DNA from 3 places in the Microbacterium sp. ZW T5_56 genome. Region 1 is predicted to be linked to each of the others. Evidence: predicted binding sites of a transcription regulator. Region 1 holds the regulator's gene; each other region holds the start of a gene.

Evidence for each region. The regulator LexA, encoded in region 1, represses DNA repair genes until DNA is damaged. The targets are predictions, from matches to a motif close to TCGAACANNTGTTCGA.
Region 2: ACI3KU_RS11495 (DUF222 domain-containing protein) is a predicted target of LexA. The motif match lies at 2,215-2,230, and genes of this name have one in related genera.
Region 3: ACI3KU_RS13225 (tyramine oxidase subunit B) is a predicted target of LexA. The motif match lies at 1,221-1,236, and genes of this name have one in related genera.

Annotation. Positions count from the first base shown of each region.
Region 1 covers NZ_JBJDRI010000040.1:26,530-32,991, reverse strand. Annotated here, with positions in the region: gene ACI3KU_RS16340 (methylenetetrahydrofolate reductase) at 1-817, shown strand, start outside; gene metE (5-methyltetrahydropteroyltriglutamate--homocysteine S-methyltransferase) at 814-3,132, shown strand; gene lexA (transcriptional repressor LexA) at 3,196-3,933, opposite strand; gene ACI3KU_RS16325 (LysM peptidoglycan-binding domain-containing protein) at 4,183-4,590, shown strand; gene ACI3KU_RS16320 (histidinol-phosphate transaminase) at 4,841-5,920, shown strand; gene hisB (imidazoleglycerol-phosphate dehydratase HisB) at 5,922-6,462, shown strand, end outside.
Region 2 covers NZ_JBJDRI010000021.1:43,325-49,786, forward strand. Annotated here, with positions in the region: gene ACI3KU_RS11480 (alpha-mannosidase) at 1-419, opposite strand, end outside; gene ACI3KU_RS11485 (LacI family DNA-binding transcriptional regulator) at 477-1,478, shown strand; gene ACI3KU_RS11490 (VOC family protein) at 1,786-2,136, opposite strand; gene ACI3KU_RS11495 (DUF222 domain-containing protein) at 2,253-3,776, shown strand; gene ACI3KU_RS11500 (VanZ family protein) at 3,872-4,978, opposite strand; gene ACI3KU_RS11505 (APC family permease) at 5,168-6,462, shown strand, end outside.
Region 3 covers NZ_JBJDRI010000027.1:412-6,873, forward strand. Annotated here, with positions in the region: partial or broken gene ACI3KU_RS13215 (hypothetical protein) at 1-144, shown strand, start outside; gene ACI3KU_RS13220 (LysR family transcriptional regulator) at 239-1,147, opposite strand; gene ACI3KU_RS13225 (tyramine oxidase subunit B) at 1,295-2,437, shown strand; gene ACI3KU_RS13230 (FAD-dependent oxidoreductase) at 2,440-3,633, shown strand; gene ACI3KU_RS13235 (allantoate amidohydrolase) at 3,634-4,857, shown strand; gene ACI3KU_RS13240 (ammonium transporter) at 4,918-6,189, shown strand; gene ACI3KU_RS13245 (P-II family nitrogen regulator) at 6,218-6,462, shown strand, end outside.

The DNA of each region.
Region 1 (6,462 bases):
CTACGGTGCCGGCGGCTCGGTGGGCGGCCGCTCGCTTGATGTTCTGAAGTACATCCGCCAGCACACCACCGTCGAGCCGCTGGCCCACCTCACCTGCGTGGGCAACACCTACTCCGGCGCCGCGACGCTCATCCGCGAGTTCCTCGACGCCGACATCCGCAGCTTCCTGGCCCTCCGCGGCGACCTTCCGGCCGGCATGACCGAAGCGGACGCCTTCGAGGGCGATCTGGAATCCGCCGCCCAGCTGGTGCAGCTCATCGACCGAGTCCAGGCGGAGCGCGCGCCCTACGTGGAAGCCGACCTCCCGGGTCTGCCGGGGGCGGCGCGTGTGGATCCGCGCCAGCGGGTCGACATCGCCGTGGCCGCCTTCCCCAACGGCCATCCGCGGTCGCGATTCCCGCGCGAGCACATCGATGCGCTGCTCGCCAAGCAGGCGGCCGGCGCGACGCTCGCCATCACCCAGCTCTTCTTCCACCCGGAGGACTACCTCGGTTTCGTGATCCGTGCGCGCGAAGCCGGAGTCACCATCCCCATCCTTCCCGGCATCATGCCGATCACCTCCCCGCAGCGACTCCGCCGCGTTCTCGAGCTCACCGGCGAGGACATCCCGGGCGAGCTGATCGTTGGCCTCGAGATCGAGCCGACGCCTGAAGGCCAGCGTGAGCTCGGCGTGGCCTACGCCGCCAAGCTCGCGCGCGCCGTTGTCGATGGCGGTGCCCCCGGGGTCCATCTCTACGCGTTCAACAATCACGACACGGTTCTCGCGGTGCTTCGCGAGGCCGGCATCCTCACCTCACATAAGGAGACTGCACGATGACCGCTTTCCCCGCCGGGACGATCCTCGGCTACCCGCGCATCGGACGCCGCCGCGAGCTCAAGCGAGCCGTGGAGGCGCACTGGGCGGGAAAGAGCAGCGTCGAGGAGCTGGAGAGCACGGCGGCGGAGCTGCGCGCCGCCACGCGTCGTCGCCTGGCCGACCTCGGCCTCGGCCGTGAGGACTCGTCGATCCCGGAGTCCTTCTCCTACTACGACCAGGTGCTCGATCTGACCGTGGCGGTCGGCGCCCTTCCGACCCGCTTCCAGGACCTTCGCGGTGCGGACGGCTCGTTCGGGCTCGACGCCCTGTTCACGGCGGCGCGCGGCGTGGGTGAGCACGCCCCCCTGGAGATGACGAAGTGGTTCGACACCAACTACCACTACCTCGTGCCCGAGATCGGTCCGGAGACCGCCTTCTCGCTCTCGTCCGACCGCTTCGCACAGCAGGTGGCCGAAGCGCGCGAAGACGGGTTCACCACGCGTCCGGTGCTCGTCGGCCCGGTGACCTTCCTCGCACTCGCGAAGGCCTCCGATGAGGCTGGGGCGGACTACCGTCCGCTGGAGCGCCTGGAGGACCTGCTGCCGGTGTACGTCGAGCTGCTCGCCTCTCTCCGTGCCGCTGGTGCCGAGTGGGTTCAGCTGGACGAGCCGGCCCTGGTCAGCCAGAGCCTGCCGTACTCCGACGCCGAGCTCGCCGCCGCTGCCGAGCGTGCCTATGCGGTGCTGGGTGCGGCTGCCGGTCGCCCGCAGATCCTGGTCGCCTCCGGCTACGCGCAGCTCTCGGCCGAGGCGTGGAGCGTCCTGGCCGCGGCTCCCGTCGAGGCGCTCGCCATCGACCTCACTCGTGGGTCGCTGCTGGCGCCGGTCGCCGGTCTGGAGACCAAGGTCCTGGTCGCCGGTGTGGTCGACGGCCGCAACATCTGGCGGGGCGATCTCGCCGCCGCCTTCGACAAGCTGGAGGCCGCCCGCGGTCTTGGCGCGGCGCAGGTCTCGGTGGGAACGTCGACGTCCCTGCAGCACGTTCCGCACGATGTGGCCGATGAGGAGCAGCTCGATGAGCGGCTCCGCTCCTGGCTGGCGTTCGCCGACCAGAAGGTCCAGCAGGTTGAGGTGCTCGCGCGCGGACTCGTTGACGGCCGCGACGCGATTGCCGCGGAGCTCGATGCCGCGACGGCCGCGCTGGCCGATCGTGCAGGCGCGCCGGGCGTTCGCGTGGACGCCGTCCGTGCTCGTACCGCCGGCCTCGCCGCCGTCGACTTCGAGCGCGGCAACGAGGAGGAGCGCGTCGCGGAGCAGACCGCGGCCCTGGGCCTTCCGGTCCTGCCCACCACGACGATCGGATCGTTCCCGCAGACCGGTGACATCCGTCGTGCTCGTGCCGCGCACGCCAAGGGCGAGATCGACGACGCCGCCTACGAGGGCTTCCTCCGCGACGAGATCTCTCGCGTGATCGACCTCCAGCACGACCTCGACATCGACGTGCTGGTGCACGGCGAGGCCGAGCGTAACGATATGGTGCAGTACTTCGCCGAACTGCTGGACGGCTTCGCCGTGACGCAGAACGGCTGGGTGCAGTCGTACGGCTCGCGTGCAACGCGTCCGTCGATCCTGTGGGGCGATGTGTCGCGTCCGGCCCCGATGACGGTGCGTTGGGCCGAGTTCGCGCAGTCCCTGAGCGAGAAGCACGTGAAGGGCATGCTCACGGGACCCGTGACCATCCTGGCGTGGTCCTTCGTCCGCGACGACCAGCCGCTGGCCGAGACCGCGAACCAGGTCGGTCTCGCGCTGCGCGACGAGATCACCGACCTCGAGAACGCCGGCATCAAGATCATCCAGGTGGACGAGCCCGCCCTGCGCGAGCTTCTGCCGCTGAAGGCCGAGGACCAGGCGCCGTACCTGGATTGGTCGGTGGGCTCCTTCCGTCTCGCGACGGCCGGTGCACACAACGCGACGCAGATCCACACGCACCTGTGCTACTCGGAGTTCTCCGTCGTGATCGACGCGATCACGGCGCTCGATGCCGATGTCACCTCGATCGAGGCGGCGCGCAGCCGCGGCGACGTGATCGACGACATTCGCGACTCCGGCTTCCCGCACGGCGTCGGCCCGGGTGTCTGGGACATCCACTCGCCGCGCGTGCCGTCCGTGGAGGAGCAGCAGGCCATCCTGCAGCGCGCCGTGGACGTTCTGCCGCACCAGCTCGTGTGGGCGAACCCGGACTGTGGTCTGAAGACCCGTGGCTACGACGAGACGGTGGAGTCGCTGCGCAACCTGGTGGCGGCGACGAAGAACGTCCGTGTCGGCATCAGCGCCTGACCTGGCAAACGCCCGAGGCCCCCGGATCTCAGATCCGGGGGCCTCGGGCGTTTGGTCGCGGGGTCAGATGGCGCGGAGCACGGCGACGACCTTGCCGAGGACCGTCGCCTCATCACCGAGGATGGGCTCGAACGCGGTGTTGCGGGGGAGGAGCCAGGTGTGGCCGTCGCGACGGCGGAAGGTCTTGACCGTGGCCTCGCCGTCGAGCATCGCGGCCACGATGTCTCCGTTGTCGGCATCGTTCTGCACGCGCACCACAACCCAGTCACCGTCGCAGATGGCGGCATCGATCATCGACTCGCCGTTCACCTTCAGCATGAACAGCTCGCCCTTGCCCACGAGCTGACGCGGCAGCGGGAAGATCTCCTCGACCTGCTGGTCCGCCGTGATCGGCACACCGGCTGCGATCTGTCCGACCAGCGGGACCAGTGCCGCATCGCCCACCGGGGTCATCGCGTCTGCGGGGTTCTCGGCGGCCGTACCCGGCAGATCGATCAGCACCTCCATCGCGCGGGTCTTGCCCGGATCGCGACGCAGGTATCCGCTGAGCTCGAGCTGGCCCAGCTGGTGCGTGACGCTGGACAGTGACTTCAGGCCCACCGCGTCACCGATCTCGCGCATGCTCGGCGGATAGCCGTTGCGCGCGATGGAGCGCTGAATGACCTCCAGGATGGCGAGCTGCTTCTCGCTGAGACTCCGACGGCGTCGGGTACCGGTGCGTCCGGTGCTCTCCACGGGGCGATCGGAGCCTGTCGCGGGGCCGCTCTCCAGCGTGGTGTCGGGGCCGGATGCCTCGCTCATGTCCTTGCTCCTTCGGGCGAAAACGCCAATGTCGGTGGTCCGTGGTGTGCTGTGCGTATCGAAACCGTATCCGAGTTTCGAGTGATCCGAGGACTTTTGTTCGAGCGTGTCGCTGATTTCGATCAGCCGGGATTCGAAAAACGGGTTGACGGATTCGTACATCGAACATATATTCGGTACGTAGGTTCGCATCCGGCCCTCCCGGCCGAGGCCCGGATGCGAACCATACCGAGAGAGGGAGGACAGAACATGAGCACCATCAGCATCGCCACCGGCATCACCGCCTCGCCGGCACCGCGTTTCACGTCGGCATCGTCGTCGCAGACCTCGCCGCGCACGCGTCTGCGCATCACCGCGCGCGGTCGTCGCGTGCTCACCTTCCTTGCGAGCCTTCCGCTCATCGCGGTGATCGCGGTCGCTGTCCTGAGCGGCGGTTCGGCGATCGCCTCTCATGAGGCCGGTGCCCCGGCGGGCACGTTCACGAACATCTCCGTCATGCCCGGCGACTCACTGTGGAGCATTGCCACCACGGTGGCACCGGAGGCAGACCCGCGTGATGTGGTTGCCGAGATCTCTCGCCTCAACAACCTGCACACGGACGCGCTGTCGGCAGGGCAGACGCTCGCGATCCCGAGCTCCTATTTCGACGCTGAGTAGGTATCAGACCTGAGGAGTTCGCACGCTGGGGCGTGCTCGCCGGCACATGCGTCGGCATGGCCCCGGGGTGCGGTCCCTCGTCCAGATCCAGATCCAGCCGGTCCGCGCCTCTTTCTCTCTCTCTTGCGCGGGCCGGCTTCGTCGTTTCTGGTGTCGTCGGGAGGGGCCGAGCGTCTGATGGTGGGGAGCCGTGTCGGATCATGACAGTTCCGAATCGGCGCCACGGCCCTTCGCGGCCTAGCATGGAGCGGTGACTGCCTCTCTCGGTGACCTTCCCCTTCGTGATGATCTACGCGGGATGACGCCCTACGGCGCCCCGCAGGCTGCTCTTCCGGTCGCGCTCAACGTCAACGAGAACACGCATCCGATTCCCGATGACGTGGCAAGCGGGATCATCGATGCCATCTCGCTCATCATCCGCGACGTCAACCGCTACCCGGATCGTGAGTTCACGGCTCTTCGCGAGGGGTTTGCGAAGTATCTCGGTCACGGCCTGAGCGCCGACCAGATCTGGGCGGCAAACGGGTCGAACGAGGTCCTCCAGCACATCATGCAGGCCTTCGGCGGGCCGGGACGCACGGTATACGGCTTCGGCCCGACCTACTCGATGTACGGTCTCCTCGCTCGCGGAACCGGTGCGACGTGGGCGGTGGGGGAGCGCGGCGCGAACTACACCCTGACGGCCGAGTCCGCCGCCGCGCAGGTCCGCGAAGCCGCACCCGACATCGTGCTGCTCTGCTCGCCCAACAACCCGACCGGAACGCCGCTGAGCTTGGACGTGGTCGAAGGGGTCTACGACGCCACGGACGGCATTGTCGTCGTCGATGAGGCGTACGGGGAGTTCGCGCCGCATGACCAGCCCAGTGCCTTGACGCTCCTCGAAGGGCGTCCGCGGCTCGCGGTGTCGCGCACGATGAGCAAGGCGTTCGCGTTCGCCGGAGCGCGTGTCGGGTACCTCGCCGCCGATCCCGCTTTCATCGACGCGCTCCGCCTCGTCCGCCTGCCGTATCACCTGAGCGCGATCACGCAGGCCGCGGCGCTGGCTGCCCTCCAGCACGCCGACGAGATGCTCGCGATGGTCGACGAGATCGTCGTCCAGCGCGATCGCATGTTCGCTACGCTCGAGGCCCTCGGCTACGAGCCCTCGCCGTCCTGGACCAACTTCATCCTGTTCGGTGGGGTCGCCGATCCCGCGGCCACGTGGCAGGCGCTCTACGACCAGGGCGTGCTGATCCGCGACGTCGGAATCCCCGGGACCCTGCGCGTCAGCGCCGGCACCGAGGATGAGACCACTGCATTCCTCGACGCCCTCGCCTCACTGGGAGCCTGACATGACCGCCGACCTCACCACCCACCGCACCGCTCGTCGCGAGCGGGCGACCAGCGAGTCCACCGTCGAGCTCGAGCTCGACCTCGACGGCACGGGGCAGAGCAGCATCGACACCTCGGTGCCGTTCTTCAACCACCTGCTGACGGCGTTCGCGAAGCACTCGCTCACGGACCTCACGGTGCGCGCCCACGGCGACACCGATATCGACGCGCACCACACCGTGGAGGACGTCGCGATCGTGCTGGGTCAGGCAATTCGCGAAGCGCTCGGCGACAAGAGCGGCATCGCCCGCTACGGCGACGCCCTCGTTCCGCTGGACGAGGCGCTGGCGCAGGCGGTCGTCGACATCTCCGGACGTCCCTACCTCGTGCACACCGGGGAGCCCGACGGGTACGAGTTCCACCTCATCGGGGGGCACTTCACCGGATCGCTGGTGCGGCACGTCTTCGAGGCCATCGCGTTCAATGCTGGTCTCACCGTTCACGTGAACGTCGTTTCGGGACGAGACCCGCACCACATCGCGGAAGCGGAGTTCAAGGCCT
Region 2 (6,462 bases), on a different contig from region 1:
AAGAGGGTGATCTGCTCGCCGCCGTTGGCGTCTGGGGTGATGGGAACCCACTGATTACGAGGGTTGAGCGACTTCACGGGGGTCAGATCCGGAAGGTAGACGAGCGCTTCCTGCTGGAATCCCGTCATGTTGACGTCGAATCCGAGATCGAGGTGGGCTTCCACGCGTTTGCCGGCCCAGTCTGCGGGGACCGTGCCGGTGACCTTGAACCAGGTCGTCCCCCAGGCCGGCCCCCATGCGCTGCCGACCTGGTGTGGTACGAACACCAGCGCGAGGCCCTCAGCCGGGGCGATCGGCTCACCCGGCAGCTGGTGCGCCTCCACCGTGAGCGGTACGCGAGCTGAGTAGATCGCCGGGCGAACCCGCTCGTCGAGCACACGGGTCACCCGCCCCACCGTGAGCGAGGTCTCGTCGTGCATTTTCTTCCTCTCGACAGCGTCGTCAGGCCCACTAAACCGATCAAGTACAGTGATCCTATGGCAGCCGCGAAGCGCGTGACCATCACGGATATCGCCCGCATCGCGAGGGTTTCGCCGGGGGCGGTCTCGTTCGCGCTCAATGGCAAACCGGGCGTCAGCGAGGAGACCCGGGAGCGGATCCTTCAGGTCGCGCGAGAGCAGCAGTGGCAGCCTTCTCACGTGGCGCGATCCCTGGTGGGCGCGCGGGCGAACGCGGTGGGCCTCGCACTCAACCGGCCGGCGCGATCACTCGGCACGGAGGCGTTCTTCACGGACCTCATCGCCGGCATCCAGTCGGGGCTGAGCGACGCGCGGATCGGTCTGCACCTGCAACTGGTGTCGAGCCTGGAGGAGGAGCTCGAGATCCATCGACAGTGGCATGCCTCGCGTCAGGTGGACGGGGTTCTCGTCATCGATCCGCTGGGCGACGATCCCCGTATCGACGCGCTCCGCGAGCTCCAGATGCCCACGATCCTGGTGGGTTCGCACGTCGCCGTGCCATCGGCGCTGTGGGTGGATGACACGGAGACGGCGAGCACCCTGTTCGGTCACCTCCGTGGTCTCGGGCACTCGCACATCGCGTATGTTGCCGGGCCCGCGGTGCTCCAGCACACGCGGCTACGCGCACGGGTTCTCGGGGGTCAGGTGATCCACACGGACTTCTCTCCGGGGATGGCCGCAGAGCAGACTCGTCGCCTGCTGAACGGGGATGACCGTCCGACCGCCATCGTCTACGACAACGATGTGATGGCCGTCGCGGGCCTGCGGGCGGTGCAGGAGATGGGGGTGGGCGTTCCCGCCGACGTGTCGCTGGCGAGTTTCGATGACTCGGTCATCGCGGGACTAGTGCGTCCGTCGATCACCGCGATGACGCGCGACACCTTTGAGCTCGGCGACCGGTCTGCGCGGCTGCTGGTGCGCCAGATCGCGAGTGACGTGGTACTGCCGGGTGAGGCCGGGCCCGCGCCCGTGCTCACGGTGCGCGAGAGCACAGGACGACCCGGAACTGTCAGCGGTTGAACGGCCCCCAGTGGTCGCGCAGAGTCTGGGGGTCATGTTCCCAGACAGTTCGCGTGGCTTCCAACCAGGTGGCGTTCGTCCCGTTCGCGGTAAGCGGGGGAACGACGTGGGCATCCGAGAGATGATGGCGGATGACGGCGACCGGAACATCGAGTTCTGCCGCCGTTTCCTCCCGGGGTCAGCTCGTCCTCGTCAGCTTCAAGGACGGCGAGATGGAGAACCCGCTCCTCCAACGCGGCGGCGAACTCAGCGCGCTCGCGAGCGACGCGATGCGCGACCACCACGCTGGCGAACGCCGAATCCTCAGTCACTCCGGGAGTTCCCACAGCTCGATGGGCAGCCCCTCAGGGTCGTGCAGGCGGGCGAATCGTCCGAATTCCGTCGCCCACTCCTCCCGCGTCTCCACCTCGATCCCCGCCGCTTCCAGGCGAGCCACCAGCGTGGACAGATCCGTCACGCGGAGGTTGAGCATGAACGGCTGGGCTGAGTCGAAGTAGCCGCTGTCCTGCGGGAACGGCGCGAAGACGGTCATGCCGGCCGACTGGGTCCAGACGGCATCCTCTCCCGCATCGATCCCGAGGTGCTCGCGATACCAGGCGGCGCGTGCCCGGGGGTCACGACTTCGGAAGAACAGACCACCGATTCCCGTCACAGTCATGGCGTCATGGTAGCGGCGTGAGGCTTGTCTCGCGGCGTACACAAGTGCGTATTGCAAGTTATCCACATCTTGTGTGCTTCGTACTTTTGTTCTAGTGACTGCGAGATCATTGAAGCATGACATTAGAACTCTTGGAAGACGTCGCGACGGACGTGCACCGGCCCGACCACGACGGCTCGTCCGGTACGCGCACCGACCCGAAGCATGCGCGCAGCTCACGAAAACGCGTCCCGCCTGACGAAGCCGACGTACAAGTGAAGCGCGCCTACGTTGAAGCGGTGGTGGCCGTGACGCGTTCACGGGCGGCCACCGATGCGCTGGAGGCCGCGCTGCTCGCCGATCTCGTAACACTGTCCGGGGCATCCGGAGCATCGTCCCATTCCGACCTGGAGTTGCGGTCGCTTGCCGCCGAGGTCGGCGCCGCGATCCACGTGAGTGATCGCACGATTCAGCGCCGCATGTCGGACGCGTATGGGCTGGTGAACGACTTTCCCGACGTCCATCGGGCGCTCGCAGAGGGGGAGATCACCGCGGCCCAAGCGCGGGTAGTCGTCGACGTCGGAGCCCCCATCGAGGTGGGCGACGCACGCGACCGCTACGTCGCGCGAGCTCTTCCCCTAGCCCGGGTGCAGTCCCCCAACCGGCTGCGCGGCATGCTGGCGCGCATAGCGGAGGAGGTGCGGGAGGTGGGCATCACGGAACGCCACCAGTCCGCGTGCGAGGCGCGCGTGGTGTGGGTCACCGACGACCCGGACGGTATGTCGACACTGCATGCGTACCTCCCGTCGGTCCTTGCGCACGGCGTGAAGAGTCGCCTGGATCAGATGGCCCACGAACTCCGGGACACTCGCGGCAAGCAGGCCCGCGGTGATGGCACGCCTGCCACTGCGGCTGGCGCCGGTGGCGGTGCTGGTGCCGACGCGATCGACACCGCCGACACCACCGACGCGGTCGATGAGCGCACGGTGGATCAGATTCGCGCGGACCTGCTTGCGGACCTCTTGCTCACCGCCACGCCGGCGAGCGAGAACACCGCCCTCGGGTCGATTCGTGCGACGATCGCCGTCACGATTCCGGTGCTCACCCTCGCCGGCCGAAGCGATGACGGGGCAGAGCTCGACGGCGCCATACCGATCGACGCCGACACCGCTCGAATCCTCGCCGGGGGCGAGCCGGGATTCGACCGGGTGCTCACTCACCCCATCACCGGGGCCGTGCTGGCGACCGATCGCTACCGCCCGACGGCTGAGATGAAACGCTTCCTCACCCATCGCGACCAACACTGCCGACACCCCGGATGCCGGGTTCCGATTCGAAACACCGACATCGACCACAACGAAGAGTGGGCCGATGGCGGCAAGACCGACATCGCCAATCTCGCCCCGTTGTGTCGCCGGCATCACACGCTGAAGACGAGCGCCGGATGGAAGATCACCCCGTACCCGGACGGTGTTCTGGAGTTCATCACCGCGCTGAAGTACCACCACACCGAGATACCCGAGCCTCGTTCGGTGGCGTTCGTGGCCTCGACCTTGCCGGAATCTGATGACGCAGCCGACACCAGCGACCGCACTAACAACGATCGCACTGACAATGACAGACAGAGGAACGCCACGGACGACGGCGTGCCGCCATGGTGACCTCGCGGGCTGTCGGCGGTGCAGTAAAGCTGAACGCGTGCTGCTCTGACAGGAATTCGTGCCGCTCTGCAGCGCGATCCCCTCGTGTGCGAGGTCTACTGGGGGATCCGCGAGGGCCGTGTCTCGCTGCGGCGCCGATTCTCCGCACGGAGCGGTCCCGATTCCCGCGCATCCACAAGCGGCCGACCCATGAGGAGGCCCGGAAGACCGCGGCCGTCCGTGGTGAACGTGAGAATCAGGGTCACGAGCCAGAACGCGCCGGAGAGCAGCTCCCCCGCGCCAGGGATCATCGCCAGCAGCGCGGCACCGGAGATGCCAGACAGCAGGCGCAGCACGCGCGATGGAAACTCCTTCCCCGGGCCTCGGTATGCCAGCTGCACGCTGTGATCTCCGACGGATCGGCCGGTTGCCAGGATCAAGACAGTCCAGAGCGCGAGGGGCAGCAGATTGGCGACAGTGGACGAGATCAGCGTCTGCTCTGTCGTGGGACGTCCGCCCGTGAGCAGGGAGAACGCGAGCTGCATGACGACGGCGACGCCCGCGCCGATCACCCAGAACGACAGAGCGTCGCAGACCATCGCCAGCAGGCGACGCCCGCGAGTCACGGGCCGCGGCTGATCGGCGCCCGGCAGCTCCGTGCCGCCACGCAGGCGCGCCGGGATCACCAGACCGATTACCGCGCCGACGAACGCGCCGGACGTGTTGGTGATCAGGTCCGAGACGTCGAAGAACCGGTAGGCACAGGAGTAGATCCTCCAGACGCCCGTCAATTGGGTCAACTCGATGAACAGCGAAACGACAAACCCCACGGTGGTGGCCAGCACGATTCCCCGACCGGCCAGCACACGGGTGAAGAAGCCGAGCGGGACGAACAACAGCACGTTCAGCGCCAGCTGCAGCACGGCTGCGCTGAGCAGGACGTTTCCGCCCTCACCGATCGCCTTCTGCACGTCGTGCACCGCGTCCATCGGATTCAGGATCGCCTCGGCACAGTACTCGATCGGACCATCGGGCAACGGCAGCAGCGTGTACGTCCAGATCGCCCAGAAATACACCAGCGCTGCCGACCACAGCAGGAACATCCCCGCCGTCAGCCGACCCCGACGGCGATACACCCGCGCGACAAACGGGACGAAGAGAAGGATGCCGAGCAGTCCGCCCGCCCCCAATGCGATGAATCCGGAAAGAAGGTGATTGCTCATGACGTATCCATCCTCCCCGGCCCGCCTCCCTTCCGCGTCGTCCCCGCGAGGGAGCCTCCTCCTCCCCGCGGCGTATCCGCGCATCGACATCCGCGCCGCACGTCCCCGCCGCCCTCCGGCGTCAGGATCTCGTGAGGATTCCCGGAAATACGCATCACGAGCCGTCAGGAACGCGTAGGTTCTACGTCCGTGGTGAATGACACGCGCGATCCCGCCAGTCCCCGTCCCAGTGCCAAGCGCTGGATCCTCGGGGAGCCCTTGACGTCGAAGCAGGCGGACGATCAGCTGCTGCCGAAGAAGCTCGCGCTGCCCATCTTCGCCTCCGACGCGCTGAGCTCGGTCGCCTATGCCCCGCAGGAGATCATGATGATCCTGCTGCTGGGTGGCGCCGCCTTCCTCTCCTTCGCCCCGTGGGTCGCGGCGGCGGTCGTGCTGCTGCTCGTCGTGGTCGTCCTCAGCTACCGTCAGCTGATCCGGGCGTACCCGTCGGGTGGAGGCGACTACGAGGTGGCCTCCAAGAACATCGGTGAGCGAGCCGGCGTCGTGGTGGCTGCAGCGCTGCTCGTTGACTATGTCCTCACGGTGGCGGTTTCGGTCGCGTCCGGTGTCGACAACATCATCTCCGCCCTCCCCGCGCTGAACTCCTGGCGGGTCGGGCTCGCGATCGGGTTCGTGGTGTTGATCATCCTGATGAACCTCCGCGGTGTGCGCGAAGCCTCGTCGGTCTTCGCGGTGCCGACATACGTGTTCATCGGCTCGGTCGCGGTGATGGTCGTCGTCGGTCTCGCTCGCACGGTCGCCGGTGATGCCCCCGTTGCCTCCAGCGCCGACTACACCTCTCAGGTGCACTCACTGACCAACGCCGCCGTGGTGCTGCTGGTGCTGCGCGCATTCTCGTCGGGCTGTTCGGCCCTCACCGGTGTGGAGGCGGTCTCCAACGGAGTCCAGGCATTCCGGCGCCCCAAGATCCGCAACGCCCAGACCACCCTCGCCATCATGGGAACGATCGCGGCATGCCTGTTCGCAGGCCTCGTCGCGCTCGCCCTGATCAGCGGCATCCACTATGCCGAGAATCCCTGCGATCTGCAGGGATTCGACTGCACGCAGCCGCAGCCGAGCCTCATCGCGCAGCTTGCGGCCGCGGTCTTCGGCGGCGGGTCCATCCCGTTCTTCATCATTCAGGCGGCCACCGCCTGCGTGCTGCTCCTCGCCGCCAACACGGCGTTCAACGGCTTCCCGCTGCTCGGTGCCGTGCTCGCCCGTGACGGCTACGCACCGAAGGCTCTGAACACCCGCGGCGACCGCCTCGTCTTCAGCAACGGCATGATCCTCCTCGGCATCGGGGCGATCGCCATCCTCCTCGTGTTCCAGGCCAACCTGACCACACTGATCCAGCTCTACATCATCGGGGTGTTCGTATCGTTCACCCTCGGCCAGATCGGCATGGTGCGACACTGGCGCCGCGTGCTGCGCGAGATGCGGGA
Region 3 (6,462 bases), on a different contig from region 1:
ATCGCCACCGCTGGGACCGTGCGGTACATAACCGGAATGCAGCGTCGCTCTCGACCGTCTGAGCGAATCAACGCGGTCGTTCTGACTCTCTTGTCGGTTGGGCTTCTCGTGGGTGCTGTGTTGCTCTCCCTGGTCTCTCGTTAGGCTCGATCTTCACCGGTCATCGAGATCCAGTCTTTCGCCAGGCTGCCGACGGCCCCGACGCTGACTACCGCCGAATCAATGCGCTGCGGCGCCCTCAGCCCGTAGGCAGGAGGGTGGCGGCGGCGCGGAGGCAGTCGATGAACGCGTGACGGGTGGCGTCCTCGTCCTCGCTCTCCCGCCATGCCGCCAGCAGGCGGGTGGTGGGGGATCCGGCGATCGGGACCACTGTGATCGACGGGGGTGCGAGCTGGCGCACTGACTCGGGGAGAATGCTGGCGCCGACGCCGGCCGCGACGAAGGCCAGCGCCGTCTCCTGGTGCACCACCTCCTCCACCACGCGCATCGTGCCGGGGGTGATTCCGAGGGTCTCGTCCACACGCGTGACGAACCCCGCCATGAGCGAGCGAGGGTAGGAGATCATCGGCACCTCGAGGATGTCCGTGACGCTCACCTCGGTGCGCGAGGCCAGCGGATGATCGCTCGGCAGGCACATCACCAGGCGTTCCTCGAACACCACCTCGGTGGCGAGAGTCGGACCGAAGGCGCTGTTCGGGAGGTCGTCGCGCACGATGCCGACGTCGAGGGTTCCCTCGCGCAGCCGATCGAACTGCTCGCCCGATGTGAGCGGCACCAGGGAGAGGGAGACGCGCGGGCGCTCGGCGCGGAAGCGACGCGTGACCTCGGGCAGCACCGTGTAGTTCGCGGAGCTGACGAACCCGACCGTCAGCTGCCCGGCCAGCCCGTCCACGTAGTCGCGCATCTCCGCGCGGACGCCCTCGACCTCCTCGATGATCCGTCGCGCCCGCTCCTGCAGGTGTCGGCCGGCGGGGGTGAGGGACACGCGCCGGGTGCTGCGCTCGAAGAGCGGCACTCCCACCTCCTGCTCGAGCCGGCTCACCTGAACGCTCAGCGGAGGCTGCGACATGTGCAGTCGTCTGGCCGCTCGACCGAAATGGAGCTCGTCCGCCACCGCGAGAAAGTAGCGCAGCTGACGGAGTTCCATGAGGGCACGATACGCCGGCCGTATTACCGCGACGTTTCCGGATCATTGCGAGCAAAACGCTATCAATCCGAGCGAGAAAAGGTATTTGACCAGGGTTTGTTCTGACCGCTTCTCTGGAGGGGAAGGACTCGATGAAAGGCCCACACCATGACCGCAGACACCCGGATCGACATGCTCTACCTGAGCGAGCCTGACGTGATCGCCGCCGGCATGAAAGACATGGACCGCTGCATGGAGGTCATGGAGGAGGTGCTCGTCCTTGTCGCGAAGGGCGACTACCGGATGGCCGGGAACTCCGCCAACTCGCACGGCGCGCAGATCAGCTTCCCGCAGTCGTCGCCGTTTCCCACGATGCCGCTGGACGCCGCAGACCGCCGGTTCATGGCCATGCCCGCGTACCTCGGCGGGCGCTTCGATGCCGCCGGCGTGAAGTGGTACGGCTCCAACGTCGACAATCGCGAGAAGGGCCTCCCGCGATCGATCCACCTCATCGTGCTGAACGACAAGGAGACCGGCGCACCGTTCGCGATCATGTCGGGCAACCTGGAGAGCGCCTACCGCACCGCCGCGGTCCCCGGTGCCGCCGCCAAGAAGCTCGCCCCGGTGAACGCCACGACGCTCGGGATCATCGGCCCCGGCGCGATGAACAAGAGCGCGCTGCACGCCATGACCGCCGCTCGGCCCACGCTGCACACGATTCGCATCAATGGTCGTCGGCGGTCCACGTCCGAGGCGTTCGCTGACTACGTGCGCGAGCACTACCCGCAGTTCACCACGATCGAGATCGCTGAGACCGTGGAGGCCGCGGTGCGTGACTCCGACATCGTCTCCGAGGCTGTCACGGGTCTGGTCGGCTCGGAGAACTATCCCTACATCGACGGCGACTGGATCAAGCCGGGAGCCTTCCTCAGCCTCCCCGCGAACCTGCGGATGGACAAGGAGTACACGCTCTCCGGCAAGGCGCGACTGATCGCCGACGCGAAGAAGATCTATGAAGCCTGGGCCGAGGAGTACCCGGCGCCGTCGCACGAGACGGCGTTCGGCATGATCGGTCTCTACTGGCAGGACCTCATCGAGGCCGGCGAACTTGACGAGTCTCGCGTCGTGAACATCGGTGACGTCTTCCAGGGCACGGCCGCGGGTCGCGAGTTCCCCGAGCAGCCCGTGCTGTTCAGCGTCGGCGGGATGGGCGTCGAGGACGTCGCGTGGGCGAAGACCGTCTACGAGAACGCCCTCGAGCTCGGCATCGGCACCACGCTGAACCTCTGGAACACGCCGGACCTGGCCTGATCATGCCCGGTTCCGTCTCCGCACGCGCGGAATCCGCCACGTACGCGATCATCGGCGCAGGTCTCACCGGTGCGTCGGTCGCCTGGCGACTGGCCCAGTCGGGTGCCGACGTCATCGTGCTGGAGCGCGATGTGCCTGCCTCTCCGCAGGGGAGCTCTCACGGGTCCGCGCGCATCTTCCGCTACGGCTACCTCGATCCGTTCTACGCCAGTCTCGTCGTCGATGCGCGCCGGTCGTGGGACGAGTTGGAGGCCGCCAGCGGTCGCCGACTCATCACCCCGAGCGGAGCCCTGGACTTCGGATCGGTGCGCGATCCGCGTGCTCTCGCCGACGTTCTGGACAGCGTCGGGGTGGAGCACGAGCTGCTCGCCCGCACGGAGGCCGCGTCGCGCTGGCCGCACCTGGACTTCGACACCGAGGTGCTGTGGCACCCCGGTGCCGGTGTGATCGACGCCGAGGAGTCGGTGCTCGCGATGCTCGACCTCGCGACAGCCGCCGGGGCACAGGTGCGCACGGGGTGGGAGGTGGTCTCGGTGGCCCATCGCGGCAGCGGGTACGTGCTCGCCTCCGCGACCGGCGAGACCCTGTACGTCGAGCAGGTGATCGTCGCCGCCGGGGGATGGCTGCCCGCTCTCCTGCGCGACCTCGACCTGCCAAGCACCTTCGCGCGATCCCTTCCCGACTTCGAGGTGCGGCAGGAGAACGCCTTCCACTTCCCCTATCGCGCGCTCGCCGATCAGAGGGAGCCCGCACCGGGCGAGTCCACGTCGTGGCCCACCTTCATCTACAAGGGGGAGAACATCCAGACCTATGGCCTGCCGGGTGGCCGGGACGCGCAGTTTCGCGGCCAGAAGGTCGCGGAGTACAACGGCGGCAGGCGGATCGTGTCGGCCTACGCGCAGGACGGCGTCGTCGACGCGGCGAACCGCGCGCGGGTCACGCGCTTCGTCGCGGCCTTCGCTCCGGGTCTCGTCCCGGAGCCGTACGAGGAGACCACGTGCCTGTTCACCAATGTCCCGCGCGACGACATGATCATCGACCGCGCGGCCGGCATCACGATCGTCTCGCCGTGCTCGGGGCAGGGAGCGAAGTTCGCCCCGCTGCTGGGTGAGATCGTTCACGACCTCGTCACCGGCACCGCGCCTGCCGCGGAGCGGTTCCGCGCGACGGGTCAGCGATTCGCGGCGGTGGTGTGAATGACGACGCACGCTGATGCCAACGCCCTCCTCGCCGAGATCGCATCGATCGGAGTCGATGCCGACCGCGGCGGATACTCGCGCCCGGTGTTCTCGGGCGCCGAGCTCGAGCTGCGTGCCTGGTTCCAGCGCCATGCCGAGCAGCGCGGGCTCGCGGTGGAGACCGACGGCAACGGGATCATCTGGGCCTGGTGGGACGTCGAGGGCTGCGATCGCACCGATGTCATCGTCACCGGTTCACATCTGGACTCAGTGCCCGGAGGCGGCAATTTCGACGGCCCACTGGGGGTCGCCAGCGCCCTCGCGGCGGTGGATCTGCTGCGCGAGCGCGGGGTGGAACCCTCGCGTCCGCTCGCCATCGCCGTCTTTCCGGAGGAGGAGGGATCGCGGTTCGGTGTCGCCTGTCTCGGTTCTCGACTGCTCTCCGGTGCCGTCACGCCCGAGCGGGTGCGCGAACTTCGAGATGAATCCGGACGCGACTACACCGCGGTGTCCGCGGAGGCAGGTTTCGATCCGAAAGCCATCGGGGCAGATCCCGCTCGTCTCGCCGCGATCTCGGCCTTCATCGAACTGCACGTGGAGCAGGGGCGTGGACTCATCGACCTCGGCGAGCCGGTCGCACTCGCCGGCACGATCATTGCCCACGGCCGCTGGCACGCGCGCATCGAGGGGCGCGGCGACCACGCCGGTGCCACGCGGATGGCGGATCGGCAGGATCCCGTCGTCGTCGCGGCCGAGACGATCCGAGCCCTGCGGGCGCACACGCTCGTCATCGATGATGCCCGCGGGACGGTCGGCCGGATGACGGTCACCCCCGGCGGGACCAACGTCATCGCGTCGGCGGTCGATCTGTGGCTGGACGTTCGTCACCGCGGCGAGGACGCCGTGCGGCGCATCGTCAGCGAGGTCGTCGCGGCCACCGGTCGCGCCGCAGACGCAGAGGGATGCATCGTCACCGTGACGGAGCAGTCCTTCTCCCCGACGGTCGCCTTCGACACGGCGCTGCGTGATCGCATGCAGAGCGTGCTCCCCGACGCTCCGGTACTCGACACGGGTGCCGGCCACGACGCCGGTGTTCTGGCGGAGTCCATTCCCACCGGGATGATCTTCGTCCGCAACCCCACCGGGTCTTCGCACACCCCCGCGGAGACCGCCGAGGCGGCAGATGTCACGGCGGGCGTCGCAGCGCTCACCGCCGTGCTGCAGGACCTGCTCGCCCCCTGAACCCGCGCCCGGAATCTGACGATTCCCGGGCTACCCGACTTGCATCACGAAAGGAATGACATGGACATCACCTCCCAGGTGAACACCGGCTGGATGCTTACTGCAACCGTCGCCGTGACGCTCATGCTCCCCGGACTCGCGCTCTACTACGGCGGACTCTCCCGCACCAAGAACATCCTGAACACCATGATGATCGTGCTCGGCGGCTTCGCCGTGACCGCGGTGCTGTGGGTGCTGTTCGGCTACAGCCTCACGCTCGGGAACTCGATCGGCGGCGCCGGCCTGCTGGGCGATCCCACCAACCTGTTCGGAATCCAGTCGCTCCTCGGAGCGGAGACCCCGGAGGGCGCTGTTCCGGCGATCCTCATCGCCGTGTTCCAGCTCATCTTCGCCGGCCTCACCGTCGGCATCATCGGCGGCGCTGTCGAGGGCCGCATGAAGTTCTCGGCCTGGCTGATCTTCTCCGGGCTGTGGGCCACTCTGGTGTACTTCCCGGTGGCGCACTGGGTGTTCGCCTTCGATTCGGCAGACGGATCGACCATCGGCGGCTGGATCGCCAACCGACTGCACGCCATTGACTTCGCCGGCGGTACCGCGGTGCACATGAACGCGGGTGTCGCGGCGCTCGTGCTGGCCTTCTTCCTCGGCAAGCGCCAGGACTTCCCGCACGTCGGCCGACCGGGCAACCTCCCGATCGCCGTGGTGGGCGCGGGTCTGCTGCTGGTGGGCTGGTACGGCTTCAACGGCGGATCGTCGGGCGGCATCAACGACAGCGCCGGCGTCGCGGTGACCAATACGCTCGTCGCCGCGTGCGCGGGCCTGCTCGGCTGGCTCATCATCGAGCGCATCGTGCGCAAGGCGGCCACCTCGCTGGGTGCCATCTCCGGTGTTCTCGGTGGCCTGGTCGGCATCACGCCCGCGGCCAACTCGGTGTCCCCGATCGGTGCGGTCATCATCGGACTCCTCGCCGGAGTCGTGGCCTTCGCGACCCTGGGACTCAAGGAGAAGCTCGGCTACGACGACGCGCTCGACGCCGTCGCGATCCACATGTTCCCTGGCATCTTCGGCACCCTGGCGATCGGCTTCCTGGCCGATCCGTCCTCCCCGGCCGGTGCCACGGGCATCTTCTTCGGCGGCGACTGGAGCCTGCTGGGCACCCAGGCACTCGCGATCGTCGCGGTGTTCGTGTACACCTTCATCGTGACGGCGCTGATCGCCTGGCTGCTGAAGATCACCGTGGGGCTGCGGGTCAGCCAGCGCACCGAGCGCACCGGCCTGGACACCACGCTGCACGCCGAGACCGCCTACGACCTGGACGATGTGCGCTCCTGAGCGCCGCGACTGAGACAAGGACACGATCATGAAGCTCATCACCGCAGTTCTGCAGCCCAGCGCACTGGAGCCGGTTCGCACCGCGCTCGCCGAGGTCGGGATCACCGGCATGACGATCTACGACGCGAAGGGTCACGGCGGGCAGGCCGGAAAGGTGGAGGTCTACCGCTCCCAGCGCATCCGGGTCGACTTCCTCCCGAAGATCTCCCTGGAGATCGTCGTCGCCGATGAAGAACTGGAGGCCGCGGTCACGGCCATTCAGGAGGCGGCGCG